Regions from separate parts of the Citrobacter sp. Igbk 17 genome, predicted to be linked through region 3. Evidence: predicted binding sites of a transcription regulator. Region 3 holds the regulator's gene; each other region holds the start of a gene.

Region 1 (10,328 bases), on a different contig from region 3:
CACCTCAATGATCGGCCCACACGGCGTCCCGGTTGAAGTACAAATTCGTACTGAAGACATGGACCAGATGGCAGAGATGGGGGTTGCAGCACACTGGGCGTATAAAGAGCACGGCGAAACCAGTACTACGGCACAAATCCGCGCCCAGCGCTGGATGCAGAGCTTGCTGGAGCTGCAGCAAAGCGCCGGTAGCTCATTTGAATTTATTGAAAGCGTCAAATCTGATCTCTTCCCGGATGAGATTTATGTTTTCACACCGGAAGGGCGAATTGTCGAATTGCCTGCCGGTGCAACACCTGTCGACTTCGCCTATGCTGTGCATACCGATATCGGTCACGCCTGCGTTGGTGCCCGCGTAGACAGGCAGCCTTACCCACTTTCGCAGCCGCTCTCCAGTGGCCAAACCGTTGAAATCATTACCGCGCCAGGCGCTCGCCCCAATGCGGCATGGCTCAACTTTGTGGTCAGTTCAAAAGCTCGCGCCAAAATTCGCCAACTGCTGAAAAACCTTAAACGCGATGATTCCGTCAGTCTGGGTCGTCGTCTACTCAACCATGCCTTAGGCGGTAGCCGTAAACTGGCAGAGATCCCGCAAGAGAGCATCCAGCGTGAGCTTGAGCGCATGAAGCTCGCCACGCTTGACGATCTGTTAGCTGAAATCGGCCTGGGTAACGCCATGAGCGTGGTCGTTGCGAAAAACCTTCAGCAGGGTGAGGTGCCGGCAAATGCGCCAGCACAATCTGGTCATGGTCATCTGCCGATTAAAGGCGCAGATGGTGTGCTGATCACCTTCGCGAAATGTTGTCGCCCAATTCCTGGCGATCCAATCATTGCCCACGTCAGTCCGGGTAAAGGTCTGGTGATCCACCATGAGTCCTGCCGTAATATCCGTGGCTACCAGAAAGAGCCTGAGAAGTTTATGGCGGTTGAATGGGATAAAGAGACCGAACAGGAGTTCATCACTGAGATTAAGGTGGATATGTTTAACCACCAGGGTGCTCTGGCAAACCTGACGGCGGCAATCAACACGACCACCTCCAATATTCAAAGCCTGAATACTGAAGAGAAAGATGGCCGCGTCTACAGCGCCTTTATTCGCCTCACTGCCCGCGATCGCGTACATCTGGCGAACATTATGCGCAAAATCCGCGTCATGCCGGACGTGATTAAAGTCACCCGTAACAGAAACTAGTCTTTTATGAATGAACAGCGTTATGCACGTATCCGCGAGATGCTCGCGCGGCGTCAGCCCGATCTGACTGTCTGCATGGAGCAAGTCCACAAACCTCATAACGTTTCTGCGATCATTCGTACCGCGGATGCCGTCGGCGTGCATGAAGTCCACGCCGTCTGGCCGGGTAGTCGTATGCGCACCATGGCCTCCTCTGCCGCGGGCAGCAACAGTTGGGTGCAGGTGAAGACTCACCGCACTATCGGCGATGCCGTCACGCAGTTAAAAAGCCAGGGCATGCAAGTTCTGGCAACTCACCTCTCTGACAAAGCTGTCGATTTCCGCGAGATTGATTACACGCGACCAACCTGCATCCTGATGGGCCAGGAAAAAACCGGTATCACCCAGGAAGCATTAGATCTGGCAGATCAGGACATCATCATTCCGATGATTGGTATGGTGCAGTCGCTGAATGTCTCGGTCGCCTCGGCGCTGATTCTGTACGAAGCACAACGCCAGCGGCAAAACGCCGGGATGTACCAGCGAGAAAACAGCATGCTGCCGGAAGACGAGCAGCAACGTTTGCTGTTTGAAGGGGGATATCCAGTGCTGGCCAATGTGGCGAAGCGCAAAGGACTCCCCTATCCCCACGTGAATACGCAGGGCGAAATTGAAGCCGATGCAACGTGGTGGGCCACTATGCAGTCTGCGAGATAAACACGATGAAAGGCCGTTTACTGGATGCCATCCCACTCAACTCTCTGACGGGCGTTGGCGCAGCACAAAGCAGTAAACTGGCTAAAATTGGCCTGCACACCGTGCAGGACCTCCTGTTGCACCTTCCTCTGCGCTACGAAGATCGTACTCATCTTTACCCAATTGGCGAACTCTTGCCCGGTGTCTACGCCACCGTTGAAGGCGAAGTGTTGAATTGCAATATCACCTTCGGTGGCCGCCGGATGATGACCTGCCAGATAAGCGATGGTTCGGGTATTCTGACGATGCGCTTCTTCAATTTCAGCGCCGCGATGAAAAATAGCCTCGCTACCGGAAGACGGGTGCTGGCCTACGGCGAAGCCAAACGTGGGAAATATGGCGCCGAGATGATCCACCCGGAATATCGCGTACAGGGCGATCTCAGTACGCCGGAACTCCAGGAAACGCTCACTCCGGTTTACCCGACAACCGAAGGCGTGAAGCAGGCAACACTGCGTAAACTGACCGATCAGGCGCTGGATTTGCTTGATACCTGCGCCATTGCAGAACTGCTACCACCGGAATTACTACAAGGGATGATGAGCCTGCCAGAAGCTCTGCGCACGCTGCACCGTCCACCGCCGTCACTCCAGCTAAGCGATCTGGAAACCGGACAACATCCGGCACAGCGGCGTTTGATTCTGGAAGAATTGCTGGCACACAACCTCAGCATGCTGGCGTTACGCGCCGGAGCCCAACGTTTTCACGCCCAGCCGCTGAGCGCGAACGATACGCTAAAAAATAAGCTACTGACAGCCCTCCCCTTTAATCCAACCGCTGCACAGGCGCGAGTAACCGCCGAGATTGAACGCGACATGGCGTTGGATGTCCCGATGATGCGACTGGTACAGGGTGATGTTGGTTCCGGGAAAACACTGGTTGCAGCACTTGCTGCTCTACGGGCAATTGCACATGGCAAGCAAGTTGCGCTGATGGCCCCCACCGAGCTCCTGGCTGAGCAGCACGCAAACAACTTCCGCAACTGGTTTGCACCGCTGGGAGTTGAAGTGGGCTGGCTGGCCGGCAAGCAAAAGGGTAAAGCGCGTCAGGCACAGCAGGAAGCTATTGCCAGCGGCCAGGTACAGATGATTGTCGGCACTCACGCTATTTTCCAGGAACAGGTTCAGTTCAACGGTCTGGCACTGGTTATCATCGACGAACAACACCGCTTCGGCGTGCATCAACGTTTGGCACTATGGGAAAAAGGTCAGCAGCAGGGGTTCCACCCGCATCAGTTAATCATGACCGCCACGCCAATCCCACGCACGCTGGCGATGACCGCCTATGCCGATCTCGACACATCAGTAATTGATGAACTGCCTCCGGGACGTACACCGGTCACCACCGTCGCGATTCCGGATACCCGCCGCAGCGACATCATTGACCGCGTGCGTAACGCTTGCACGAACGAAGGTCGCCAGGCGTACTGGGTCTGCACGTTGATCGAAGAGTCTGATTTACTGGAGGCCCAGGCAGCAGAGGCCACATGGGAAGAACTTAAACTCGCTCTGCCGGAGCTTAATATTGGTCTGGTGCATGGGCGCATGAAACCTGCCGAGAAGCTGTCTGTCATGGCTGCGTTTAAACAGGGCGAAATGCATCTGCTGGTCGCCACTACAGTGATTGAAGTCGGTGTAGACGTCCCCAACGCCAGCCTGATGATTATTGAAAACCCGGAGCGTCTGGGCTTAGCGCAGTTACACCAGCTGCGCGGCCGCGTCGGTCGCGGTGCAGTCGCTTCTCACTGCGTCCTGCTGTACAAATCACCGCTGTCAAAAATAGCGCAAAAACGTCTGCAGGTGCTGCGAGACAGCAACGACGGATTCGTGATTGCGCAAAAAGATTTGGAGATCCGCGGCCCCGGTGAGCTATTGGGTACACGCCAGACCGGCACGGCGGAATTTAAGGTAGCGGATTTACTGCGCGATCAGGCAATTATTCCGGAAGTTCAGCGCATTGCCCGCCATATTCACGAACGTTATCCACAGCAGGCAGTGGCGCTGATAGAGCGCTGGATGCCAGAAACTGAACGCTACTCCAACGCATAACCCTCTTCATCGCGGCGGTTATCACACCGCCGCACAGCCTTTATTGCGCAAAGATCGGCAACAGCAGATACAGCTTAATCACCAGTGCATTGACGATATCGATAAAGAACGCCCCCACCATCGGCACCACCAGAAACGCCATATGTGATGGACCAAAACGTTCGGTAATCGCCTGCATGTTGGCAATCGCTGTCGGCGTTGCGCCGAGGCCAAAGCCACAGTGCCCGGCAGCCAGCACCGCCGCATCGTAGTTCTTACCCATCAGGCGCCAGGTGACGAAAATTGCATACAGCGCCATGAAAACGGTCTGTACAACAAGGATTGCCAGCATTGGTAGCGCCAGCGAGGCCAGTTCCCACAGCTTGAGGCTCATTAACGCCATTGCCAGGAACAGCGACAGACTGACGTTACCAAGCACCGAAACCGCTCGCTCAAACACCCGATAAAAGCCCAGTAGCGCCAGACCATTACTCAGGATCACGCCGACAAACAGTACGCAGACGAAGGTCGGTAGTTCCAGCACCGTACCCACCAACATTTGCGCAACGATTTTGCCCACCGTCAGGCAGATAGCAATCAGCGCGATAGTTTCAATCAGCACCAGCGAGGTGATCATGCGCCCAACATCCGGCTTTTCAAACGCAGTCGGTACTGCCTGATCGTCCGGCATACCGTCCGGAGTTGTGGAGTGTTTTACCAGATAGCGCGCAACAGGCCCACCGATCAAGCCACCCAGCACCAGGCCGAACGTTGCGCATGCCATTGCCACTTCAGTTGCATTAGCGAAACCATAGCGTTCGATAAACAGCTTGCTCCACGCTGCTCCGGTTCCGTGTCCACCAGAGAGCGTTATCGAACCGGCAATCAGGCCCATCAACGGGTCGAGACCCAGCAGGCTTGCCATACCGATACCGATGGCGTTCTGCATTAATAGCAGCCCAACAACCACAATCAGAAAGATGCCCACCACGCGGCCACCCGCGCGCAGGCTGGCAATATTGGCATTCAGGCCGATAGTTGCGAAGAACGCCAGCATCAGCGGATCGCGCAACGTCATATCAAAATTGACCTCCCAGCCCATGCTTTTTTTCAGCACCAGCAACGCGATCGCCACCAGCAATCCACCTGCTACAGGTTCGGGAATCGTATATTTTTTCAGGAAAGAGACTGACTGGACGAGCTTACGCCCCAGCAGCAACACCAGGGTTGCAGCAACCAGTGTTGATAATGTATCGAGGTAAAACATATACAGCTCCATTAGTGCGCTTTGCAGTTCTGCTACGCACGATTCATTCCAGGTCGATTTTTAGCTCTTAATGAGTTATCGGGGTGGATTTTAAGCAGAAAATGATGAAAAGTTATATAAAAATGTTTGTTTATCCGTTTTAAATATTAAGAATAGTTACTCGCAAACGTTTGCTTTTCTGTCCTGGTCAGATAAAATCACCGCTTTTCCACCATGGGATTGCCTCTGATGTCCGTTAACGCCGTAGAGTCGACAAATGCGCAACCGGTTGCGCAGACTCACAACAGTGAACTGATTTACCGTCTTGAAGATCGACCCCCGCTAGCCCAAACCCTGTTTGCCGCCTGTCAGCACCTGCTGGCCATGTTCGTCGCGGTAATCACGCCTGCTCTGTTAATCTGCCAGGCGCTCGGCTTACCGGCTCAGGATACTCAACACATTATCAGTATGTCGCTGTTCGCTTCCGGCGTGGCTTCTATCATTCAGATCAAAGCCTGGGGACCGGTGGGCTCAGGGCTGTTATCCATTCAGGGCACCAGCTTTAACTTTGTTGCGCCACTGATTATGGGCGGAACGGCGCTAAAAACCGGTGGCGCAGATATCCCAACCATGATGGCGGCGTTGTTTGGCACACTGATGCTGGCAAGCTGCACCGAGATGGTTATCTCGCGTGTACTGCATTTGGCACGTCGTATTATTACTCCGCTGGTCTCAGGGGTGGTAGTAATGATCATTGGTTTGTCACTGATTCAGGTGGGTCTGACATCGATTGGCGGCGGTTACGCAGCAATGAGCGACAACACCTTTGGCGCACCGAAGAATTTGATGCTGGCAGGTGTCGTGCTGGCGCTGATTATCATTCTTAATCGCCAGCGCAACCCATACCTGCGCGTTGCGTCACTGGTGATTGCAATGGCTGCAGGATACCTGCTGGCCTGGTTCATGGGCATGTTGCCGCAAAATACCGCGCCGGTAAGTCAAGATCTGATCATGGTACCAACGCCGCTGTATTACGGTCTGGGTATCGACTGGAGCTTACTGCTACCGCTGATGCTGGTCTTTATGATCACCTCGCTGGAGACCATCGGTGATATTACGGCCACCTCCGATGTCTCCGAACAACCGGTCTCGGGTCCGCTGTACATGAAACGTCTGAAAGGCGGAGTACTGGCGAACGGCCTGAACTCGTTTGTTTCTGCCGTGTTCAACACCTTCCCGAACTCCTGCTTCGGTCAGAATAATGGGGTCATCCAGTTAACCGGCGTTGCCAGCCGCTATGTTGGTTTTGTGGTGGCGCTGATGCTGATCGCACTGGGTCTGTTCCCGGCAGTCAGCGGCTTTGTACAACATATCCCTGAACCTGTTCTGGGCGGGGCAACGCTGGTAATGTTCGGGACTATCGCCGCCTCCGGGGTACGCATCGTGTCACGTGAACCGCTGAACCGCCGTGCCATCCTGATTATCGCACTGTCGCTGGCTGTCGGTCTCGGCGTCTCCCAGCAACCGCTGATCCTGCAGTTTGCGCCTGACTGGGTGAAAAACCTGCTCTCTTCCGGTATTGCTGCTGGCGGTATTACCGCTATTGTTCTGAACCTGATTTTCCCGCCAGAGAAAGCGTAAGCGAAATGCGGCGTTGATTCTGAATCAATGCCGCTGTAACGCTCTTTCACCATTCCCGCCTTGAGGATTGCGCGTAAATCGTGCATAACTTGACTATGTGCACTTCGCGGGATGGAAGACCATGAAATTTATTGGAAAGCTGCTTATTTACGTGCTGATCGCCTGTGCAGTGGCGATCCTCGGCCTTTATTTTCTACTGCAAACCCGTTGGGGTGCAGAGCATGTCAGCGCATGGGTGTCAGAGAACAGCAGCTACCACCTGGCTTTTGATGCCATCGATCACCGGTTTTCCTCCCCATCCCATATTCTGTTGAAAAATGTCACTTTTGGTCGTGATGGGCAACCTGCCACGCTGGTCGCAAAAACGGTTGATATTGGCCTGAGCAGTCGTCAGATCACCGACCCGTTGCACGTTGACACCATCTTGTTGCAAAACGGTACGCTCAATCTTTCTCAACAAACTGCGCCGCTTCCGTTCCAGGCCGATCGCCTGCAGCTACAGGATATGGCATTAAATAGCCCCGGCAGTGAGTGGAACCTGAGCGCGCAACGCGTGAACGGCGGCGTTATTCCCTGGAACCCTGAGGCGGGTAAAATTCTCGGCAACAAGGCGCAAATTCAGCTCAGCGCCAGTTCATTAACGCTTAACGACGTTCCCACCACCAACGTGCTGATCGAAGGCAGCATTGACCATGACCGCGTGACGTTAAGTAACATTGGCGCAGATGTCGCACGCGGCGCGTTAACCGGCGTTGCGCAGCGGAATGCTGATGGCAGCTGGGTCGTGGAGAACCTGCGGTTAAATGATATCCGGCTACAAAGTGATAAATCACTGGTCGATTTTTTCGCACCACTAACCACAATTCCGTCCCTGCAAATTGGTCGTCTTGAGGTGACGGATGCCCGTCTGCAAGGTCCTAACTGGGCGGTAACAGATCTCGATCTGAGTTTGCGCAATATGACCTTCAGCAAGGACGACTGGCAAACTCAGGAAGGGAAGCTGTCGATGAACGCCAGTGAGTTTATCTACGGTTCACTGCACTTTTTCGACCCCATTCTGAATGCCGAATTCTCACCGCAGGGCATTGCACTACGCCAGTTCACCACTCGCTGGGAAGGCGGTATGGTTAGAACATCCGGTAACTGGTTGCGCAGTAACAAGTCGCTAGTCCTTGACGATGTTGCCATTGCCGGGCTGGAATACACGCTGCCGGAAAACTGGAAGCAATTGTGGATGAAACCCCTGCCTTCCTGGCTAAACAGCCTGACGCTGAAAAAATTCAGCGCCAGCCGTAACCTGATTATCGATATCGACCCTCTGTTCCCATGGCAGCTCACCGCACTGGACGGTTATGGCGCCAACCTCGGGCTGGTACAAAATAATCAGTGGGGTATCTGGAGTGGTAGCGCCACACTCAATGCCGCTGCTGCGACGTTTAACCGTACCGACGTGCGCCGACCTTCTCTGGCCCTCGCCGCGAACAGCAGCACCATCAATATCAGCGAGCTAAGTGCCTATACGGAAAAAGGGCTGCTGGAGGCGACCACCAGCATTTCGCAGTTGCCGCAACGCCAGGCGCAGGTCAGCCTGAACGGGCGTGGTGTGCCAATGACTATCCTGCAGCAGTGGGGATGGCCAGCACTGCCGCTTCCTGGTGACGGTAACATTCAGCTTACGGCCAGCGGTAATATTCAGGCAGATGCGCCACTCAAACCGACCGTGAACGGCCAGCTACATGCTGTAAATGCTGATAAACAGCAGGTGACGCAAACCATGCAGGCGGGTGTGGTCTCCGGTAGTGAAGTCTCAGCGCCGCCACTTGCGCAGTGATTATTGCCCGGTGGCGCTTCGCTTACCGGGCCTGCTCCCGCTCATAAACGAATATATTCACTGCACAACAACCATTTCACCGGCTCGTCCTCTTCTATCGCCGGGAAGCGTCCCCCAGGCTCAAGAAAGTGGTTATCGTGCCGGTCGTCATTCACCATTGAGATTTCCCAGCCCAATACAAACGCTTTCTCGGCCCAGAAACGATGATACAAACGGGGTGGCAGACAGATGCCTTGCCCTGGTTTCAACACCAGCGTTTCACCGGGCTTAACGGTTCGCCGCTGACCATCCACACTTACCTCAATAATATGCTGCGCGTCATACTGAGCATCGGGCGTGGCCCATGCCAGCTGCATACATAAATCACCGCCGCCGCGATTGACAATATCTTCCATTTTATGGGTGTGAAAATGCCACGGCGTTTGTTGATCCTGTTGAATTTGCAGCATCTTTTCGGCATACGGTTTGGGGTAGTTTGCCGAATCCAACACGCCATTGCGCAACGTCAGTAACGTCAGCCCGGTTTGCGCAAAATCTCCGCGCCCGAAGTCAGTAACGTCCCAACCCAGCTGGAGATCGCGCACTTCACGCCACAGAGTTTGATCCTGTTGCCGCCAAGTGTCGACGGTAAAATACGCAAAGTCAGGCAGACAGATTCGAAAAGTCTCGGCGATGGCATGCGCTTTATCAACGGCATAATTAATTTGTGAACGCTTCATTCCACTTTTCCTTGTCGCGAAAGAGGCGGGTTTCCCCGCCTGCATGCCGTTAGTAAAGTGATGCTTTGCCAGTAGATCCAAACAGCTTCATTTTATGGCGGATCACATCCCGTGCGGCGCTAATCGCTTCCGGGTAAATCACGTTCGGGTCCCACCAGGTTTCTTTCGCCAGAATTTCACGCACCTTCTGGAAGTAGGCATACTTCATATCGCTGGAAATATTGATTTTGCCCACGCCCAGCGTGACGGATTCGGCAATCTCCGCATCCGGGTTCGCCGAGCCGCCGTGCAGCACCAGCGGAATATCCAGCCGCCCGGCGATATCACGCAGAATGTTCATTTGCAGCTCTGGCTGCATTCCTTTCGGGTAGATCCCGTGGGCGGTACCAATCGCTACTGCCAGCGTGTCAGCTCCGGTACGGGCGATAAAGTCCTGCGCCTGAGCAGGATCGGTGTAGGTGACTTTTGATACACCGCCTTCCACTGACGTTCCGGTCTGGCCGATCGTCCCCAGCTCCCCCTCAACCGAGACACCTACCGCATGCGCCAGTTTGACCACTTCGCGGGTCAGGGCCACGTTTTCCTCATAGGGCAGCAGCGAACCGTCGATCATCACCGAGGTAAACCCACACTGAATCGCCCGCAGGACATGTTCCACCGACGCCCCATGGTCCAGATGCAGAGTAAACGGCACTGTGCTACGCATCGTGATATCGCGGACATAGCTAAAAAACGCATCACCGACGAAATCATGCTCGCTGGGGTGAATCGAGATAATCGCTGGCGTGTTGGTTGCTTCCGCCTCTTCGACCACTGCACGCACAAAGCAACTATCCGCCACGTTGAAGGCGCCAATGGCAAAACCGTGCTGACGAGTAGGCTGCAGTAATTCTTTCATCGAAACTAACATGTTAATTCTCCAGTTTCAGGGTGTAGA
Region 2 (10,328 bases), on a different contig from region 3:
TGCCAGCGGCGTTTTCAGTTCATGTGAGAGATGGCGTAAAAACTGATGTCGCTGTGACTCAAGCCAGGAAAGGCGCTCGCTCAACCAGATTATGCGCTGGCCAACGGAACGCAGTTCCCGGGGGCCTGTAAACAATACGCTATCGCCCAGTGAGCGACCTTCCCCCAGACGATTAATCATCCGTTCAATACCCTTCACCGGGCCGATAATCATACGGGTAAACAGCAGTACCATCGCCAGACTAACGAGAAACAGTACCAGCGCCTGCCAGCCAAAGAACTGACCACGTTCGGCAATTTCTTGTTGTAACTGCTGACCGCGCGAGAAGACCACGGTACGGGTGGCCTGCACCATGTCGGTATTCGCATTAGCGAAGGCTTCCAGACGGGCTGCCGCCTGGCTGTCAGGACCGCTGTTATTACACTGCAGTTGGGCGAGATCGTTGAGATCCTGCCGTAACGCCTGGTAGAGCTTGTTGTCCGGTAAAACGCCCGCATGCGCGTCCAGCATGTCGCTATAACGCTTACGCTGGCTCTGGTAAACCTTTGCCAGCGTCGGATCATCCAGCACACAATACTGTCGGTAGCTACGCTCCATCTCCAGCGCGGCATTGGTCATCGCCTCGCTGCGTCGGGCATCAATGAGCGTGGTTCTGTTAGTCAGCGCCGCCTGAGCGCTCAGGGCGTTCAGGCTCTGCCACGCTTGCCAGGCCAGTACGAGCAAAGGGAGCAGGATCAGCAAAAATGCCAGTGTCACCAGCTGACGTAAGGATCGAGGGAAAACAGACCAGCGCTTCAAGGCGTTACTCTCAATGGACGGGAATAAGACGATGCTAACTGAGGGGAACGTCAGATACAACAAAGCCGGGATTAACCCGGCTTTGTTATGGAATAAGGCGGTGCCTAACTCGACGTTTCGCCCGAAGGTTGATATGAGCTTCGCTAATATCAGATGTTGGACGGCAGGCACCTTGTTGTGCGTCATTCGAAGTTTATGTAGCACGTCCCGAAGGGGCTGACATAAGAAGGTGAATGAGCCACTGGTTAATATTATGCAGCATCTGTGCCAATATTCAAAACACTTTATTAACACAATGATAAATATAAGAAATATGAATAATTGTGTAAAAATAAGGATTGAGTGTTTTTTGTGCACTCTGTCGCTAATAAGCAACACTCGCTGCACTTAAAAATAAAATCATTATAGATCAAGTTATTAAGTGTCTCTTTTTGGCGACAAGTCAACCCTGACAATGTCGGGATTTCCCGACACTTTAATTTTGCGGCATAAGCGCTGAGTTTATTGCCGGATGGCGGCGTAAACGCCTTATCCGGCCTACAAGTGCCCTTCCCCGTAGGCCTGATAAGCGCAGTGCCATCAGGCAGTCGGATGGCGAAGTAAATGCCTTATCCGGCCTACAAACGCTCTTCCCCGTAGGCCTGATAAGCGCAGTGTCATCTGGCAGTCGGATGGCGAAGTAAATGCCTTATCCGGCCTACAAGTGCCCCTCCCCGTAGGCCTGATAAGCGCAGTGCCATCAGGCAGTCGGATGGCGGCGTAAATGCCTTATCCGGTCTACAAGCGCTCTTCCCCGTAGGCCTGATAAGCGCAGTGCCATCAGGCGCTCTGTATCTGGCGACAAAAAAGCCCCTCGAGAGGGGCTTCATGATGTTCGACCAGATTAACCGAGCTGTTTACGCGCATTACGGAAGATGCGCATCCACGGGCTGTCCTCGCCCCAGTTTTCCGGGTGCCAGGAGTTGCTCACGGTACGGAATACACGTTCCGGGTGTGGCATCATAATCGTTACGCGACCATTTTCAGTGGTAACAGCAGTGATACCGTTTGGAGAACCGTTCGGGTTAGCCGGATAGGTTTCGGTCACCTTACCGTAGTTATCAACGTAGCGCAGCGCCACCAGCCCTTTACTCTCCAGCCCAGCCAAATGCGCATCGTCACGCACTTCCACACGACCTTCACCGTGAGAAACCGCAATTGGCATCTGTGACCCCACCATACCCTGCAGCAGCAGAGACGGGCTTTGTGTCACTTCGACCAGGCTGAAACGCGCTTCAAAGCGATCGGAGTGGTTACGCACAAAGCGTGGCCACAGGTCGCTTCCAGGGATCAGCTCGCGCAGGTTAGACATCATCTGACAACCGTTACACACGCCGAGTGCCAGCGTTTGCGGGCGATGGAAGAAGGTTTCGAACTCATCACGTACCCGATTGTTGAACAGAATCGACTTCGCCCAACCTTCGCCTGCGCCAAGCACATCACCGTAAGAGAAGCCACCACAGGCCACCAGCGCCTGGAAGTTACCCAGACCAATACGACCGCCCAGCAGATCGCTCATATGCACGTCGATAGCGTCAAAACCCGCACGGTGGAAAGCCGCCGCCATTTCTACGTGGGAGTTAACGCCCTGTTCGCGCAGCACGGCTACTTTTGGACGTGCACCGGTAGCGATATACGGAGCCGCAATATCTTCGTTGATGTCAAACGACAGTTTAACGTTGAGGCCAGGATCGGCATCGTTGGTTTTAGCGTTGTGTTCCTGATCGGCACATTCCGGGTTATCACGCAGACGCTGCATCTGCCAGGTTGTTTCCGCCCACCACATACGCAGGGTAGTACGGCTTTCGCTAAACACCGGCTGACCTTGGGCGGTCAGGGTGAAACGATAGCCGGCTACCGCCTGGCCGAGGTAATGTACGCAATCAGCCAGACCGTTCGCCGCCAGAATTGCTTCTACCGCGTCACGGTCAGCAGCGCGAACCTGAATGACAGCCCCCAGCTCTTCATTAAACAGCGCCGCCAGATGATCATCGCCCAGAGTACCGATATCTGCTTCAACGCCGCAGTGACCGGTAAAGGCCATTTCTGCCAGCGTAACCAGCAGACCGCCGTCGGAGCGATCATGGTAAGCCAGCAGCTTACGTTGTGCGACCAACGCCTGAATGGCGTCGTAGAAGCCTTTCAACTGCGTTACATCGCGCACATCGGCAGGTTTGTCGCCCAGTTGACGGTATACCTGTGCCAGCGATGTCGCACCCAGCGCATTGTGACCAAGGCCAAGATCAATCAGCAACAGCGCATTGTCTTCAGTAGACAGTTGCGGCGTGATTGTATGGCGCACGTCTTCCACGCGAGCAAAGGCAGTGATCACCAGTGACAGCGGGGAGGTCATTTCACGCTGCTCGTTACCTTCCTGCCAGCGGGTTTTCATCGACATGGAGTCTTTACCCACCGGGATAGTCAGGCCAAGCGCCGGACATAACTCTTCCCCGACAGCTTTTACCGCTTCGTACAGCCCGGCATCTTCACCGGGATGGCCAGCAGCCGCCATCCAGTTTGCTGACAATTTGATGCGTTTGATATCGCCAATCTGCGTGGCCGCAATATTGGTTAGCGCTTCACCGACGGCCAGACGCGCAGAGGCGGAAAAGTCCAGCAGCGCGACAGGTGCGCGTTCACCGATAGACATCGCTTCGCCATAGTAGCTATCCAGACTGGCGGTAGTGACCGCACAGTTCGCTACCGGGATCTGCCACGGACCAACCATCTGGTCACGCGCCACCATCCCGGTGACAGTACGGTCGCCGATGGTAACGAGGAAGGTTTTCTCTGCTACGGTCGGCAGGTGCAGCACACGGTTTACCGCGTCAGCAATCGTAATATGCTCACGTGTCAGCAGCTCGCCTTTGGCTTTCAGCGTTTGTACGTCGCGGGCCATTTTCGGCGTTTTACCCAGCAGAACGTCCAGCGGCATGTCAATCGGCTGGTTGTCGAAGTGGCTATCGCTCAACGTCAGGTGTTGTTCTTCGATGGCTTCACCAATCACCGCATAGGGGGCACGCTCGCGCTTACACAGTTCATCAAACAGCGGCAGTTGATCGGCGGCCACCGCCAGCACATAGCGCTCCTGAGATTCGTTACACCAGATTTCCAGCGGGCTCATACCCGGTTCATCACTCAGGATATCGCGCAACTGGAATTTGCCGCCGCGTCCGCCGTCACTGACCAGCTCCGGCATGGCATTAGACAGGCCACCCGCACCAACATCGTGGATGAACAGGATCGGGTTAGCGTCCCCCATCTGCCAGCAACGGTCGATAACTTCCTGGCAGCGACGCTCCATTTCCGGGTTGTCGCGCTGTACAGAAGCGAAATCAAGATCGGCATCAGACTGGCCGGAAGCCATAGATGATGCCGCACCACCGCCCAGGCCGATGTTCATCGCCGGACCGCCGAGGACGATCAGCTTGGCACCCACCACGATCTCGCCTTTCTGCACGTGATCTTCACGGATATTGCCGATCCCACCCGCCAACATGATCGGCTTGTGATAACCGCGCAGCTCTTCACCATTATGGCTGTTCACTTTCTCTTCATAGGTGCGGAAGTAGCCCGTCAGCGCAGGACGACCAAATTCGTTGTTAAACGCAGCACCACCCAGTGGACCTTCGGTCATAATATCCAGTGCGGTGACAATACGGTCCGGCTTGCCAAAATCTTCTTCCCATGGCTGTTCAAAGCCCGGGATACGCAGGTTAGAGACCGAGAAACCCACCAGCCCGGCTTTCGGTTTCGCACCGCGCCCGGTTGCGCCTTCATCACGAATTTCACCGCCAGAACCTGTTGCAGCGCCCGGCCACGGCGAGATCGCCGTCGGGTGGTTATGGGTTTCAACCTTCATCAGGATATGAGCAGGCTCCTGATGGAAATCGTAGCGACCGGTCTGGTGGTCAGCAAAGTAGCGACCCACTTCAGAACCTTCCATCACCGCTGCGTTATCTTTATAGGCAGACAGGACGTGATCTGGTGTGGTTTCGAAGGTGTTTTTGATCATCTTGAACAGCGATTTCGGCTGCTGCTTACCGTCGATCACCCAGTCGGCATTAAAAATTTTATGGCGGCAGTGCTCGGAGTTGGCCTGTGCAAACATGTACAGTTCGATATCGTTCGGGTTGCGTCCCAGTTTGGTGAACGCATCTTGCAGATAGTCGATTTCATCCTCTGCCAGCGCCAGCCCCAGACGCAGGTTAGCGTCAATTAACGCCTGGCGTCCTTCACCCAGCAGGTCAACGCTGGAAACCGGCGCAGGCTGGTGATGAACAAACAGTTTTTCAGCATCGCTCAGCGCAGAGAAAACCGTTTCCATCATGCGGTCATGCAGAATATTGGCAACCGTCAGCCACTGCTCAGCAGTCAGCGTGGAGGCCTCAACATACCAGGCAATGCCACGTTCCAGGCGGCTAATCTGTTGCAGGCCGCAGTTATGGGCAATATCAGTCGCTTTAGAAGACCACGGGGAGATGGTACCCGGGCGAGGCGTGACCAGCAGCAGTTTGCCTTCAGGGGCATGACTGTGAAGAGCAGGACCATATTTCAGCAGACGTGCAAGTTGCGCGCGCTCGTCCTCATTCAATGGTGCATTCAGATCGGCAAAATGGACGTACTCGGCGTAAATATTGTGGACCTGGAGGTTGGCAGCCTGAAAACGTGCCAGCAGTTTGTTAATACGGAATGCAGACAGTGCAGGTGAACCACGCAGAATTTCCATCATAAGTCTCTCGTCTTCTAAGCTTTCGGTGTGCCCAAGTGGGGGAAACGGGCGTCATTATAAAGAATCTACCGCGCCGACGAAACCGTTTGCGTCGAAATAAAATCACGACCTTGTCTTATCATCAAATGCGGTCTGTTTTCTGAATAAGTTGCCAACTGACGCAAGTTTAAGCAAAATGCCGCTCATTAATGACTAATTCACTTCTTAATCAATACCACAGCACGCAGAGACAACGTACGGTTCAGAGAATTAACTAATTGAAAAAATTAAAGATTAATTATCTGTTCATCGGTATTTTGACGCTGTTGTTGGCAGCGGCCCTCTGGCCATCCATCCCCTGGTTCGGTAAAGCCGACAATCGTATCGCCGCCATTCAGTCGCGGGGAGAGCTGCGCGTCAGTACCATCGACTCGCCGCTCACTTACGCCACGCTTAATGGGAAAAAGTTTGGACTGGATTACGAACTGACCAAAGCCTTCGCCAACTACCTGGGTGTGAAGCTGAAAATCACCGTACGCCAGAACATCAGCCAGCTTTTTGACGACCTGGATAACGGGAATGCCGATCTGTTAGCCGCGGGTCTGGTGTATAACAGTGAGCGCGTTAAAAATTATCAGCCGGGTCCGACCTACTATTCCGTATCGCAACAACTGGTGTATCGGGTTGGGCAATATCGCCCTCGCAGCCTTGCCAGTGTGACCGAAAATCAGCTGACCATCGCCCCGGGACACGTGGTGATAAACGACCTCCAGCAGTTAAAAGAAAAAAAATATCCGGACCTGAGCTGGAAAGTTGATGAGAAAAAGGGCACCACTGAACTGCTTGATGATGTCATCGCCGGTAAGCTGGACTATACCATCGCGGATTCCGTCGCCATCAGCCTGTACCAGCGTGTACACCCTGAGCTGGCCGTCGCGCTGGATGTCTCCGACGAACAGCCGGTGACCTGGTTCAGCCGTCTGGACGATGACAATACGCTGTCCGCTGCCCTGCTGGATTTCTTCAATACCATGAATGAAGACGGCTCGCTTGCGCGGCTGGAAGAAAAGTACCTTGGGCATGGCGATGATTTTGACTATGTTGATACCCGCACCTTCCTGCGTGCGGTTGATAGCGTGTTACCGGATCTGAAGCCACTTTTTGAGAAATATGCGCAGGAAATAGACTGGCGACTGCTCGCGGCAATCTCTTACCAGGAATCACACTGGGACGCGCAGGCAACCTCCCCGACCGGTGTACGCGGTCTGATGATGCTGACCAAAAATACTGCCCAGAGCCTTGGGCTCACTGACCGTACCGATGCCGAACAGAGCATCAGCGGTGGCGCACGCTACTTACAGGATATGATGAGTAAAGTGCCGGATACCGTGCCCGAAGGAGAACGTATCTGGTTTGCACTCGCCGCTTACAATATGGGCTACGCACATATGCTGGATGCGCGGGCGCTGACGGTAAAAACCAAAGGCAACCCGAACAGTTGGTCTGATGTAAAACAACGTCTGCCGCTGCTCAGTCAAAAGCCGTATTACAACAAGCTGACCTATGGCTATGCGCGCGGTCACGAGGCCTACGCCTATGTGGAAAATATCCGTAAGTATCAGATAAGTCTGGTGGGATACCTGCAAGAGAAAGAAAAGCAGGCGATTGAAACACAGCGACTGGCACAGGATTACCCGGCGGTATCACCTACAGAACTGTTAGGCGAGGAGAAGTTTCCGCTGGCGGCATTCCTGTCTCAGACCTCATCAAGCTATCTGTCGCACTCCCCTTCTCTGCTATTTTCGACGCAGAAAAAAGAGCAGAAGTAGTCTTTGAAGGGAATTAGCGCAACACCCTCAGGCAATCAGATCGGTATTCACACGTTGGAGGATTTTTTCAGGGCTTTAATTTCCTGACGACGCATACGGAAAAAATCGCTGAGCAACGTGGCGCATTCATCGCGTAACACGCCTTCAGTCACGTCAACCCGATGGTTCATGCCTGGATGATGCAGTACGTCCATTAACGAACCCGCCGCCCCCGTTTTCGCATCGCGCGCACCAAAAACTACCCGGCCAATACGGCTGTGCACCATCGCACCAGCACACATGACGCACGGTTCCAGTGTGACATACAACGTTGCATCCAGCAGACGGTAGTTTTGTAGCACCAGACCGCCCTGACGCAACGCCATGATTTCAGCGTGGGCAGTAGGATCATGATGGCCAATCGGCCGATTCCAGCCTTCGCCAATAACGCGGTTGTTGAGGACCAATACTGCACCCACCGGGACTTCACGCTCATCCCAGGCGCGCTTAGCTAACGTTAAAGCGTGGTGCATCCAGTATTCGTGGCTAAATTCAACATCAGACAAAGGGGTAACTCCAGTAATAAAAAGCGGACGCATTATACCCGTCATACTCCAAATTGCATGCGCGTTCGCTATTCGAGTTGTTGCAGTTCCCCGCGCGGCGTGACGCGCCAGCGATGCTGGCAAAAAGAGAGTAGTGGATTGTCCTGCTTACTGTCGCTGTAACCGCTGTATAGATGCAACGGCGCGCCAATCTGCTGTTCCAGTTGCGCCACTTTTTCATGTCCCAGGCAGCGTAACGGCAATACCCAGCCACCGTATCCACGCGCCATTTGACTGGCGATCAGATTAACACGCGGCAGCCACGGCGTATCGAAGTAAACCTGCTCTACCAGCGACTGCGGGGAACCGGTGATAAGCCAAATATCAGCATCGGAGCTTAACAAGTACGTCGTCAGACGCTGCTGCACAACAGGAAATGCCGTCACATGACCGCGAAACCAGCGCACAAAATCGGCCTGATGTGCCTTCAGGCGCGTTTCACTGCGACCAAAAGTACAGCCCCACAAGAGCAGGCTCATGGGCCAGCGGGCAGCGCGCCCTTTAATTAACATTGCCAGCGCAATAATCGGCAACAGAGGCAACACCAGCAACGCATTTAGCGGTTGGCGACGCAACAGAAAACGTAAGAAACTGCCGAACATATCCTGCTGGTGTAACGTGCCATCCAAATCAAAAAAAACAACGCGACGCTGGTGACTGGTCAAACCTTATTCCTCTGGATCGTTGAACCCCAATAGCCAAGTAAACAGGAACCCGGCAATTACCGCTACCAGATAGCCTAACAGATAGAACATCACTTTTCCGGCAACAATCGTCAGTGCCAACGGCAATCCCGAGATGCCAAAGGTGATGACCGTCGCCACCTTCCAGTAGCTGATCAGCGCCCCACCAACTGCACCACCGAGACAGGCACCGATAAACGGCTTGCCTAATGGCAATGTCACACCAAAAATCAGCGGTTCGCCAATACCCAGCAATCCGACCGGTAGCGCGCTTTTAATCACTTTTTTCAGCCGTGCGTTACGGGTTTTCATCAGTACCGCAATAGCCGCACCGATTTGCCCCACTCCCGCCATCGCCAGAATAGGAAAGAGTGCGTTATACCCGTGCGCCTGTACCAGCTCTACATGGATAGGGACCAATCCCTGATGGAGTCCGGTAAGAACCAGTGGCAGAAAGGTGCCTGCCAGCACCGCACCCACCAGGAAGCCACCGCGATCGATAGCCCAGGAAGCGCCATGGGCAATGGATTCGGCTATCCAGCCACCAAGCGGTTGCAGCGCCACAATGGCGATGGTCCCGGTAATAAGAGTGGTCAGTAGTGGATTAAGGATCAGTTCAAGAGACTCCGGCAGCACTTCGCGGAATTTACGCTCAATCCAGCACATTAGCGCTACCACCAGCAGCACCGCGATCACCCCACCGCGTCCCGGCTGCAAGGCCTCGCCAAACAAGGTAATTTGCGCCAGTTGCGGGCTGGAGAGAATGCCGGCCATCACGCCCCCCATCGCCAGCGAACCACCAAATACTTTGGCAGTATTCACCCCGACAAGGATGTTCATAATGGCAAACACGGCGCTACCGAAAATGCCTAACAGTCCCAACATATTCGGATAGTGGGTAGCCAAGTCCCCCACGATGTCCGGACGTTTGAGGATGTTAATGATACCGGTAATCAAACCGGAGGCGATAAACGCCGGAATAAGCGGGATAAAAACGTTAGCCAGTTTACGCAGCGCGTCACTCATCGGCGCTTTGTACTTCGCTTTGGCCTCTGATTTTGTCCGCTCAATATCCCCCACATTGGAACGTTCGCCGCCATCGGCAATCAGGGAACGCATGGCATCGACCACTTTCGCGGCTTTGCCCGGACCAACAATAATCTGGTGCTGCGCCCCCTGCTTCACGTAGCCGCTAACGCCCGGCAGTTGCTTGAGTCGGGAAATATCGAGCTGAGCGTCATCCTGTACTTCCACTCTGACGCGCGTCATACAGTTTTCCAGGCGCAGAATATTTTTCTCTCCGCCCACACCCAGCAGAATATCGCTGGCAAGCACCGCCGTTTTATCCATATCAGCCTCTTAGTGTTCTAACGCCGCGCGTAAAAAACCCTGATGTGCAGCCAGTTTTTCCCGGGCTGAAGTAGCATCGAGACCAGTTAGAGCCATCAAAATGGCGGGCTTAACATCAAAATCGGTCTGTTTCAGCAGAGCTTGCGCCTGGTCATACGCAATACCGGTGGCTTCCACGACCATGCGACACGCCCGGTCTACCAGCTTAACGTTGGTCGCTTTCATATCCACCATCAGGTTCTGATATACCTTGCCAAATTTCACCATTGCACCGGTAGAAATCATATTAAGCACCAGTTTTTGCGCAGTACCGGACTTCAGTCGCGTTGAGCCT
Region 3 (10,328 bases):
GACTGAATAGCAGCAAAGGCGGGCAAATACATATCCGTTGCCAGAAAACCTAGCACGCTAAGACCTGCCAGCCAGACTAAAAACCCTTTTCCTGGTTGCATTATCGTTTCTCTTTTTAGCAATAGAACATTGCCGCTGAGTGTAGTGAGTGTAATTCTCGCTGTGAAACGCTAATATTTGCTTACTGATTTCAAATTTTTTGCAGGCAGAGCATGTGGTCGGAATATTCACTTGAGGTGGTTGATGCAGTGGCGCGTAACGGTAGCTTTAGTTCCGCTGCTCAGGAGTTGCACCGCGTACCTTCGGCGGTAAGCTACACGGTGCGCCAACTGGAAGAGTGGCTGGCTGTGCCTCTTTTTGAACGCCGTCATCGGGACGTGGAATTAACGCCTGCTGGCGCGTGGTTTTTAAAAGAAGGTCGGTCTGTTATCAAAAAAATGCAGATCACCCGTCAGCAATGTCAACAAATCGCCAATGGCTGGCGAGGACAGCTGGCGATTGCGGTAGATAATATTGTGCGTCCAGAACGGACCCGACAGATGATTGTGGATTTCTACCGCCATTTCGATGATGTGGAACTTCTGGTCTTTCAGGAGGTGTTTAATGGCGTCTGGGACGCGCTGTCGGATGGTCGCGTGGAGTTAGCTATCGGAGCAACGCAGGCCATTCCGGTAGGGGGACGCTATACGTTCCGGGATATGGGAATGCTGAGCTGGAGTTGCGTGGTAGCCAGTCATCATCCGTTGGCGGCGATGCCGGGACCGATCAGTGACGATACGTTGCGCAACTGGCCATCGCTGGTACGCGAAGACACCTCCCGCACACTGCCGAAACGTATTACATGGTTGCTGGACAACCAAAAACGCGTTGTGGTTCCTGACTGGGAATCCTCGGCCACCTGCTTGTCAGCCGGACTCTGTGTCGGGATGGTACCGACGCATTTTGCAAAACCGTGGATCGATAGCGGAAAATGGGTGGCGTTACAGCTGGAAAATCCGTTCCCGGATGCCGCTTGTTGCCTGACCTGGCAGCAGAACGATACGTCGCCTGCACTGAGCTGGTTACTGGACTACCTGGGGGATAGTGAGACGCTGAATAAAGAGTGGCTGCGGGAACCGGATGAGGCTCCCGCACAACTGACTTAACGACGATAATCGCGGAATGGACCGTCGGCAACGGAACGACGTTCTACCAGGCGTGGGTGCACCTCGATAGACTGCGATTCTTCACGTTTATTCACGATTCGGTCTAACAGCATGTTGAAGGCCGTTTCACCCAGTGAATCTTTTGGCTGATGGATGGTTGTCAGCGCAGGGGTGAAGTATCGGGCGTTGCGTACGTTGTCGTAACCGATAACTGAGATATCCTGCGGTACGCGCAGTCCCATCTCGTCTGCGGCACACAGCGCACCCATCGCCATAATATCGCCACCACAGAATACGGCGGTTGGGCGATGCGACTGGGAGAGGATTTGCTGCATAGCGCGGTAGCCGGATTCAGGTTCGAAATCACCCTGGACAATCCAGTTTTCGGGAACTTTAATCAGAGCCTCTTCCATCGCTTTCATGAAGCCAGCCAGGCGGCCTGCGCCGGTATTACGCTCCATGGGACCTGGGATCACGCCGATCTCACGATGACCGCGCTCAATCAGATACCGGCCTGCCATGTAACCACCTTCAAAAGCGTTATCAATGACGGTATCGGTAAAGTCGGCTTTTGCCTCGCCCCAGTCCATGACCACCATTGGAATATGGCGATACTCTTCGAGCATGGAAAGCAGTGATTCCGGGTACTCTGAACACATTACCAACAGGCCATCTACGCGCTTTTGCGCCATCATAGACAGGTAGGCCTGCTGTTTTTCAAGACTGTTCCAGGCGTTGCCCAGAATCAGTGTGTAGCCTTTCTGGAAACAATTCTTCTCAACAGCCTCGATAATTTCGGCGAAATAGGCAGCTTCACTGCTGGTTGCCAACAAACCGATCGATTTGGTGTGATTCACCTTCAGGCTACGTGCAACTGCGCTAGGGGAGTAGTGCAGTTCTTTAATCGCTGCCCAGACAGCGTTGCGCGTTTCTTCTGCGACAAAGCGCGTTTTGTTAATTACGTGTGATACGGTTGTAGTGGAAACGTTTGCTCGCTTCGCTACATCTTTAATAGTTGCCATTACATCTCACTCCAGACCATATCCTAAGCTCCTGAGAATACTCCAGGTAAACGTTTGCCTTCACACACCCTCAACGCAACGTCAGGGTTGCGGCACGCCGGGAAAACGACACGGAACGTCAGGAAGGGGTCAATGGCCGGTACGCTAATCAAGTAAGCGTGGAATTTTGTCTGATCTTAACGAAAAGGGGAAGAGTTAAAAGCAGTTATCAATATAAATCGTGAGAGATTTTTGCTTTCAAGTGTGTAAAAATGCGCAATATCACTTTTTGTGTGGGAATAAAAAGGAGAAAACTTGATGAGCACCGATCTGAAATTTTCGTTAGTGACGACCATAATTGTTCTGGGCCTGATTGTTGCGGGTGGCCTGACTGCAGCACTGCACTGATTTCCCCCGGGGGAGTTCACTCTCCCTCATCCTTTCTGCTTGTCTTTCCCTTCCTATTTTTTGCAAATAAGCAAAAGTCTTTTGCAGTTTTGTTAACTTTATTAATTTTGCGATCAATGTCATGCTTTTGACTCTTATGATGTGTCGTGCCAAGGCTCGACGTTACGGAGTCGATAGATGAAAATAAATTATCCTTTACTGACGCTGGCGATAGGTGCGTTTGGCATTGGAACGACCGAATTCTCTCCCATGGGATTGCTACCCGTCATTGCCAAAGGCGTGGATGTTTCCATTCCGGCCGCAGGGATGTTAATCAGCGCGTATGCGGTAGGCGTGATGGTTGGCGCACCGCTGATGACCTTACTGCTGTCCCATCGTGCGCGTCGCAATGCGCTTATCTTCCTGATGGCCATTTTTACATTGGGTAATGTGCTTTCGGCGATATCTCCGGATTACACGACGCTGATGCTGTCGCGCATTTTGACCAGTCTTAACCACGGGGCATTTTTTGGCCTCGGCTCGGTTGTGGCGGCAAGCGTTGTCCCCAAACATAAACAGGCCAGCGCCGTTGCGACTATGTTTATGGGGCTAACGATCGCGAATATTGGCGGTGTTCCCGCGGCAACCTGGCTTGGGGAAACCATCGGCTGGCGTATGTCCTTTATGGCGACGGCGGGACTAGGCATTATCGCGATGGTCAGTCTGTTCTTCTCGTTACCGAAAGGCGGGGCAGGTGAGCGCCCTGATGTGCGCAAAGAACTGGCTGTATTAATGCGTCCACAAGTGGTGTCAGCTTTACTGACGACCGTTCTGGGGGCCGGAGCGATGTTTACGCTTTATACCTACATCTCACCCGTGCTGCATAGCATTACTCATGCTACGCCGGCGTTTGTCACCGGTATGCTGGTGCTGATTGGCGTTGGGTTCTCTATCGGTAACTATCTGGGCGGTAAACTGGCTGACCGTTCGGTTAACGGTACGCTGAAAGGCTTTTTATTGCTGCTGATGGTTATTATGCTGGCGATACCTTTCCTTGCACGTAATGAGCTGGGTGCGGCCGTGAGTATGGTGGTGTGGGGCGCAGCAACGTTTGCGGTGGTTCCGCCGCTGCAGATGCGTGTGATGCGCGTTGCCAGTGAGGCACCTGGATTGTCATCGTCAGTGAATATTGGCGCGTTTAATCTGGGGAATGCCCTGGGAGCGGCCGCCGGTGGGGCGGTAATTTCCGGAGGGTTGGGCTACAGTTTCGTCCCGGTAATGGGGGCGATTGTGGCGGGACTTGCGCTACTGCTGGTCTTTGTCTCGGCAAGAAAGCAAGCGGAAGAAGTCTGCAACGCAACGAATTAAAAACAAAAACGCAGAAGGGAACCCCTTCTGCGTTGTCATTTTATGCTGCGAAGTTTTTCGCAACAAATTCCCAGTTCACCAGTGCCCAGAAGTGTTCCAGGTAGCCAGGACGGGCATTACGATAATCGATGTAGTAAGCATGTTCCCACACGTCAACGGTCATCAGAGGCGTCGCGTCAGTCGTCAGCGGTGTACCTGCGTTGGAGGTGGATACGATAGCCAGTTTGCCATCCGTTCCTTTTACCAGCCAGGTCCAGCCAGAACCGAAATTCTTGATAGCGGCATCGGTGAATTGTGCTTTGAAGTCTGCAAAGCTGCCAAAGGAGGCGGCAATCGCTTCGGCCAGTTTACCGGTCGGCTCGCCGCCTGCGTTTGGTGCCAGGCAGTTCCAGTAGAACGTGTGGTTCCATACCTGTGCTGCGTTATTGAATACACCACCTTCAGAGCTACGTACGATCTCTTCCAGTGATTTACCTTCAAACGCGGTGCCTTTAATCAGGTTATTCAGATTGGTCACGTAGGTTTGATGGTGTTTGCCATAGTGGTATTCCAGCGTTTCGGCAGAAATGTGCGGTGCTAGAGCATCTTTGGCATACGGTAATGCAGGTAATTCGAACGACATTGCTTCTCTCCTTATTATTTATAGTGAGTACACACAATAGCCTCATTGTGAGTAAGGATAGGGTAGCAAATTGAAAGGTTATGCAAAAGAAGAACTTACCCTACAGCATATTCTGTAGGGTAAGTTTTTAGCGAATTGTTTTCGGCGTCATCACACGGCGAGCGCCCACGTAGTGGCGTTGCCAGTAATCTTCGCTCAGAGAGGTTATTTGAATTTCCTGACCGCTGCGTGGAGACTGGATAAATTTACCATTGCCAACATAGACGCCAACGTGGTCGGCGGTACCGCGACCTTGCGTGCGGAAGAAGACCAGATCACCGTTTTTCAGTTCACCACGTTCAATCGGCGCAGCGTCGCGCAGGTGATACATTTCATTGGCGGTACGCGGGATGCGGAACTTCACCAGATCTTTGTATGCGTAATAAACCAGCCCGCTGCAATCAAAACCGGTTCTGGGTGATGTGCCACCCCAACGGTAAGGTTTACCGATTTGGTTCATCAGGGTAGACATAGCGGTTTTGGTTGCTTTCTGTACTTTTACTTTATGTACATCCGCAACGGCTGTTGGTGCAGTCGTCTTCACTTTTACACAACGTGGCTTATGACCTTTGCGCGGGGTACATTTTTCAGTCCAGGTGACGGCAGGGGTTTGTATTGCCGCTGTTTTACTGCGACGGTTTGCTGTTTTCGTCGATTTTGCCGGAGTTGCTGTGCGTTTTTTGGAAGAGGAAGCCGTTTTCGTACTGGTTTTACTGGTGTTTTTTGTCGCCGTTTTCTTGTTGGTTTTTGTTGCTTTCTGGCTGGTTGTTGCGCTTTTCTTTTTATCTACCGTCTTGACGGTGTGGGAAGCGGTAGGTGTCGTCCTGGCCTGCTTGGAAGCATGAGCCATAGGCGTAAAAGGCAGTGTGGTAAAAAGTAAAGCACAGAGCGTGATCGAGATTCGGTTTATCCGCGCCACTGAGCAGTCCTCTGGTAAGGCAGGTCTATCGTGCCTGCGTGTGATTTTCAAAACTTGACGATTCTAATCTATAGAAAGAGGGAAAGTTAATAGCTTTTTTCGTTTAAAACTACGTTTCGTAACCGACCGCAAAAAAAAACAGCAATTCAAGGCGTAATTGGTGAACAGATAATCAAATCCCCATGCTTTACGCGGATAAGTGAGATTGTGAATGCAACTTTTAACGACAGGCGATAAAATAATATCGCGTAATGAAAATGTTATTTTCCGTTACCTGCCTGACCCGCTACAATGTCAGACTACTGCCGTAAAAGAAGTTTAAGGAAGCAAGATAATGAGCACCACTATCGAAAAAATCCAGCGCCAGATCGCTGAAAACCCGATTCTCCTGTACATGAAAGGTTCCCCAAAACTGCCAAGCTGCGGTTTCTCTGCTCAGGCTGTGCAGGCGTTGTCCGCCTGTGGCGAACGTTTTGCTTATGTTGATATTCTGCAGAACCCGGATATTCGCGCCGAGCTGCCGAAATATGCCAACTGGCCGACTTTCCCACAGCTGTGGGTTGATGGTGAACTGGTAGGCGGCTGTGACATTTTAATTGAAATGTACCAGCGCGGTGAGTTGCAGCAGTTGATTAAAGAAACTGCAGCGAAATACAAAACCGAAGAGCCGGACGCTGAGTAACCAGCAAAAATAAAAAAGCGACCTCAGCAGGTCGCTTTTTTTATGCCGCCGTTACGCCTCTTCGGGCACTGGCAGAGGCCAGCCGCCGAGACGTTTCCAGCGGTTAACAATTTCGCAGAACAGAACGGCTGTCCGTTCGGTGTCATACAGCGCCGAGTGCGCCTGAGTCCCATCAAACTCCATTCCTGCAGCCAGACAGGCTTTTGACAGTACGGTTTGCCCCAACGACAGGCCGCTTAATGCTGCCGTATCAAAGGTGACGAAGGGGTGAAACGGATTACGTTTCAGAGAGGCACGTTCTGCCGCTGCCATCATAAAACTGTGATCAAATGTCGCATTGTGCGCCACCATGATAGCCCGATTACAGCCGCTATCTTTGATACCTTTACGTACCATTTTAAAGATGGCATGCAGCGCGTCGTACTCGCTGACGGCGCCACGCAACGGGTTGCTGGGGTCGATGCCGTTAAATGCCAGCGCTTCGGGTTGTAAATTCGCCCCTTCAAACGGTTCAACGTGGAAATGTAACGTCATGTCCGGCATCAGCCAGCCCTGTTCATCCATTTTCAGTGTGATGGCGGCAATTTCAAGCAGCGCATCGGTTTTGGCGTTAAATCCTGCTGTTTCGACGTCAATGACGACAGGATAAAAACCACGAAAACGGTCACACAGACCGGAAAGTTGAGCGTTATCGGACATCTGGGTCTCTTAATACGGGAAAATTGCAGCGCGTATTATGGCAAAATGATGAGTATAAAACTACGGGCACAGACGATCTGCGCCCGAGGAGAGTTTAGTCGCCCAGACCGCGGCCGGCGTCTTTTTCTTCGATCAGCTCAATTTTATAGCCATCTGGATCTTCAACAAACGCGATGACCGTCGTACCGCCTTTTACCGGACCGGCTTCACGCGTCACGTTACCGCCGTTTTGACGAATACGTTCACAGGCCTCTGCCGCGTTATCTACGCTCAGGGCAATGTGGCCATATGCGGTACCCAATTCATACTTGTCAACGCCCCAGTTATAGGTCAGTTCGATCACGGCTTCGCTGGTTTCAGGGCCGTATCCGACGAATGCCAGAGAGTACTTATATTCAGGGTTTTCGCTGGTACGCAGCAGCTTCATGCCCAACACGTTGGTATAAAACTCGATGGAACGCTGCAGGTCACCCACGCGCAGCATGGTATGAAGTAAACGCATCTTTCTTCCCCTTCAAAAATGGCTAATACATTCAAAATGTTGTTTTAGTATAGCGGCGTTATAACGCCGCTATCAATGAACGATTAGAAATCGATTGGCAATTCTCAGGACCTTACAGGGTAGGGTAATCGGTATAGCCTTCAGCACCGCCGCCGTAAAAACTTTCCGCACGCTGTGGATTGAGCTCGGCTTTACGCTGCAGACGTGCAACCAGATCCGGGTTAGCAATGTAAGCACGACCAAAGGCAACTGCATCGATTAGACCTTTCTCGATCAGTGATTCAGCTTTCTCTGGTGTATAGGCACCCGCACCAATAATCGGACCGTGGAAACGTGCGCGAACTTTCTCGCGAAACGCGTCTGAATACGGTTCGCCACCAGCCCAGTCTGGCTCGGACATATGCAGATAAGCAATGCCGCGCTTGCCCAATTGTTCGATCAGGTACAAAGCATCAGCCTCTTCATTCGGACCGTTGTCGACGTTCTGGAACGAACCGATAGGGGAAACACGGATACCAATGCGATCAGCACCCCATTCTTTAATACCTGCATCGACGACTTCCAGTACCAGACGAGCGCGGTTTTCAACGCTACCGCCGTATTGATCGGTACGCTGGTTTGAAGTTGGCGACAAGAACTGGTGCAGTAAGTAACCGTGAGCAGAGTGCAGCTCGACCAGGTCAAAACCGGCTTCACGCGCATTGGCAATCGCCTGGCGGAAATCATTCACGATACCCGGGATTTCTTCGGTTTCCAGTGCACGTGGCATTGAGGTATCGGCACGTGTGGCCAGTCCATTTTCATCGCGCAGAGACGTTCGGGTGCCGGCACTGATGGCGGACGGCGCAACCGGAGCCTGACCGTTTGGCTGCAGGCTGGAGTGGGAGATACGCCCGGTATGCCACAGCTGAACGGCAATATGGCCCTGCTCAGCGTGTACAGCCGCCGTAATCTTTTTCCACGCAGCAATTTGTGCATCACTGTGCAAACCTGGCGCTCCGGCATAACCTTTCGCCTGTGCAGAAATCTGAGTCGCTTCGCTAATGATAAGACCCGCACTGGCGCGTTGACGGTAGTACTCGGCCATCAGCGGAGTAGGGATGTCGCCAGGTTCGATGCTGCGCAAACGCGTAAGTGGGGCCATAAACACACGGTTTGCCGCAGTGATCGCACCCACCTTAAGCGGGGAAAAGAGTTTTTCAGATGACATGTTACACTCCTGAATAGACCGGTCGTCTAGTGATAAATTAAATAAAAACGCCTGTTAAACGACAGGCGCTGCAATGATGGTTTTGACGTGAGCCAGCGCGTTTTCCAGCGGCGTGGCACTACGCGACATTTTGGCCTGCAGGTTGGCACCCAGCCACAGCGCATACAACACCTGCGCCTGCTGCAAAGGTTCGCCAACAAACGACAGACAATGATTCGCCTGACCTTTTTCCAGCGCCTGCGCCAGCAGCGTAATAATGTGCCGGGCGCCTTTGTCCATTGCTGTGCGCATATCTTCGGAAAGATCGCACACTTCGGCAGACAATTTCACAGTTAAACAGCCACTGATGATGCCGTGCTGGCTAAACTGGTTAAGAGTTTCCTGATAGTAGGCCAGAATGCGGTCGCGGTAGTTTCCTGCGCCCGTCTCAAAATGCGTAGACAGTCGCTGATGATAGCTCGCGTAATGGCGCTCCAGCATCGCCACACCGAACGCTTCTTTTGAGCGAAAATAGTGATAAAACGAACCCTTGGGAACCTCCGCGGTTTTCAGTAGCTCGCTCAAACCCATACCGGTGAAACCGCGCTGCATACACAGTCGCTCGCCGGTCGCCAAAAGATGTTCGCGTGTATCGTGTTCAGTTACTTTGTTCATGTCGAGGAGTGTAATAGACCAGTCGGTCTAATGCAATAGCGCTTGCCAGATTTTCAGTTACCGTCTTCAATAGGTATATCAATCTTACAAAAGGAGGGGATGTGGCCGAACAGCTGGAGTTTTTCCCCGTCCAGAGCCCATGCCGCGGTATATGTCAGTCTGACGATCGCGGTTTTTGTCGTGGATGCTTTCGCAGTCGGGATGAGCGTTTTAACTGGCAGAAAATGAGCGATGCCCAAAAGCAGGAGGTGCTGCGACTTTGTCGCCAGCGTCTGATGCGTAAATTACGCGCAAACAAATCCAACCCGCCGGAAGAACCGCAACAACCTTCACTCTTTTAAAAGCGTTATTGCGTATACTCGATGCACATTCACTTATAAGGAAGCTGCTATGGTTCAGCGTATTACTATTGCGCCGCAAGGCCCGGAATTTTCGCGCTTTGTGATGGGGTACTGGCGTCTGATGGACTGGAATATGTCCGCGCGTCAGCTAGTCAGCTTTATTGAGGAACATCTCGATCTGGGTGTCACGACTGTCGATCACGCGGATATTTATGGCGGATACCAGTGTGAGGCGGCGTTTGGCGAGGCAATGAAACTGGCACCGCACCTGCGTGAAAAAATGCAGATTGTTACCAAATGCGGTATTGCCACGACAGCGAAAGAGGAAAACGCGCTGGGTCATTACATCACTGACAGCGCCCATATTATTGCCAGTGCCGAACAGTCGCTGAAGCTGCTGGCAACCGATCGCCTTGATCTGCTGTTGATCCACCGCCCCGATCCGTTAATGGATGCAGATGATGTGGCGGAAGCTTTCAAGACATTACATCATAGCGGTAAGGTGCGCCATTTTGGTGTCTCTAACTTCACGCCAGCACAGTTTTCACTGCTGCAATCGCGATTACCTTTTACTCTGGCAACCAATCAGGTCGAAATTTCACCGGTGCATCAACCTCTTCTGTTGGATGGGACGTTAGATCAGCTGCAACAACTGCGTGTCCGCCCAATGGCCTGGTCTTGCCTGGGAGGTGGGCGTCTGTTCAATGATGACGCCTTCCAGCCGCTGCGCAATGAACTGGCCGTGATAGCAGAAGAACT

What was found. Region 3 encodes PurR, which represses purine synthesis genes. Its sites were predicted from a motif close to CANGCAAACGTTTGCNTG; they were not measured.
Region 1: a site for PurR is predicted at 5,381-5,398, ahead of gltS (sodium/glutamate symporter). Genes of this name have one in related genera too.
Region 2: a site for PurR is predicted at 5,645-5,662, ahead of purL (phosphoribosylformylglycinamidine synthase). Genes of this name have one in related genera too.

The regions. Positions count from the first base shown of each region.
Region 1 is NZ_JANEWI010000037.1:24,475-34,802, forward strand. It holds gene spoT (bifunctional GTP diphosphokinase/guanosine-3',5'-bis pyrophosphate 3'-pyrophosphohydrolase) at 1-1,192, shown strand, start outside; gene trmH (tRNA (guanosine(18)-2'-O)-methyltransferase TrmH) at 1,199-1,888, shown strand; gene recG (ATP-dependent DNA helicase RecG) at 1,894-3,975, shown strand; gene gltS (sodium/glutamate symporter) at 4,016-5,221, opposite strand; gene xanP (xanthine/proton symporter XanP) at 5,450-6,841, shown strand; gene NNO08_RS18850 (AsmA family protein) at 6,963-8,672, shown strand; gene NNO08_RS18855 (D-lyxose/D-mannose family sugar isomerase) at 8,714-9,391, opposite strand; gene NNO08_RS18860 (ketose-bisphosphate aldolase) at 9,441-10,301, opposite strand.
Region 2 is NZ_JANEWI010000046.1:615-10,942, reverse strand. It holds gene qseE (two component system sensor histidine kinase QseE/GlrK) at 1-798, opposite strand, end outside; partial or broken gene NNO08_RS23250 (hypothetical protein) at 1,086-1,385, opposite strand; gene purL (phosphoribosylformylglycinamidine synthase) at 1,682-5,569, opposite strand; gene mltF (membrane-bound lytic murein transglycosylase MltF) at 5,827-7,377, shown strand; gene tadA (tRNA adenosine(34) deaminase TadA) at 7,425-7,955, opposite strand; gene yfhb (phosphatidylglycerophosphatase C) at 7,991-8,626, opposite strand; gene NNO08_RS20400 (PTS transporter subunit EIIC) at 8,630-9,994, opposite strand; gene murQ (N-acetylmuramic acid 6-phosphate etherase) at 10,004-10,328, opposite strand, start outside.
Region 3 is NZ_JANEWI010000008.1:52,875-63,202, forward strand. It holds gene punC (purine nucleoside transporter PunC) at 1-101, opposite strand, end outside; gene punR (DNA-binding transcriptional activator PunR) at 213-1,145, shown strand; gene purR (HTH-type transcriptional repressor PurR) at 1,142-2,167, opposite strand; gene cydH (cytochrome bd-I accessory subunit CydH) at 2,465-2,554, shown strand; gene NNO08_RS06940 (MFS transporter) at 2,732-3,901, shown strand; gene sodB (superoxide dismutase [Fe]) at 3,942-4,523, opposite strand; gene NNO08_RS06950 (C40 family peptidase) at 4,651-5,481, opposite strand; gene grxD (monothiol glutaredoxin 4) at 5,816-6,163, shown strand; gene rnt (ribonuclease T) at 6,215-6,862, opposite strand; gene gloA (lactoylglutathione lyase) at 6,957-7,364, opposite strand; gene NNO08_RS06970 (alkene reductase) at 7,477-8,574, opposite strand; gene NNO08_RS06975 (TetR/AcrR family transcriptional regulator) at 8,629-9,228, opposite strand; gene NNO08_RS06980 (DUF1289 domain-containing protein) at 9,330-9,569, shown strand; gene NNO08_RS06985 (aldo/keto reductase) at 9,619-10,328, shown strand, end outside.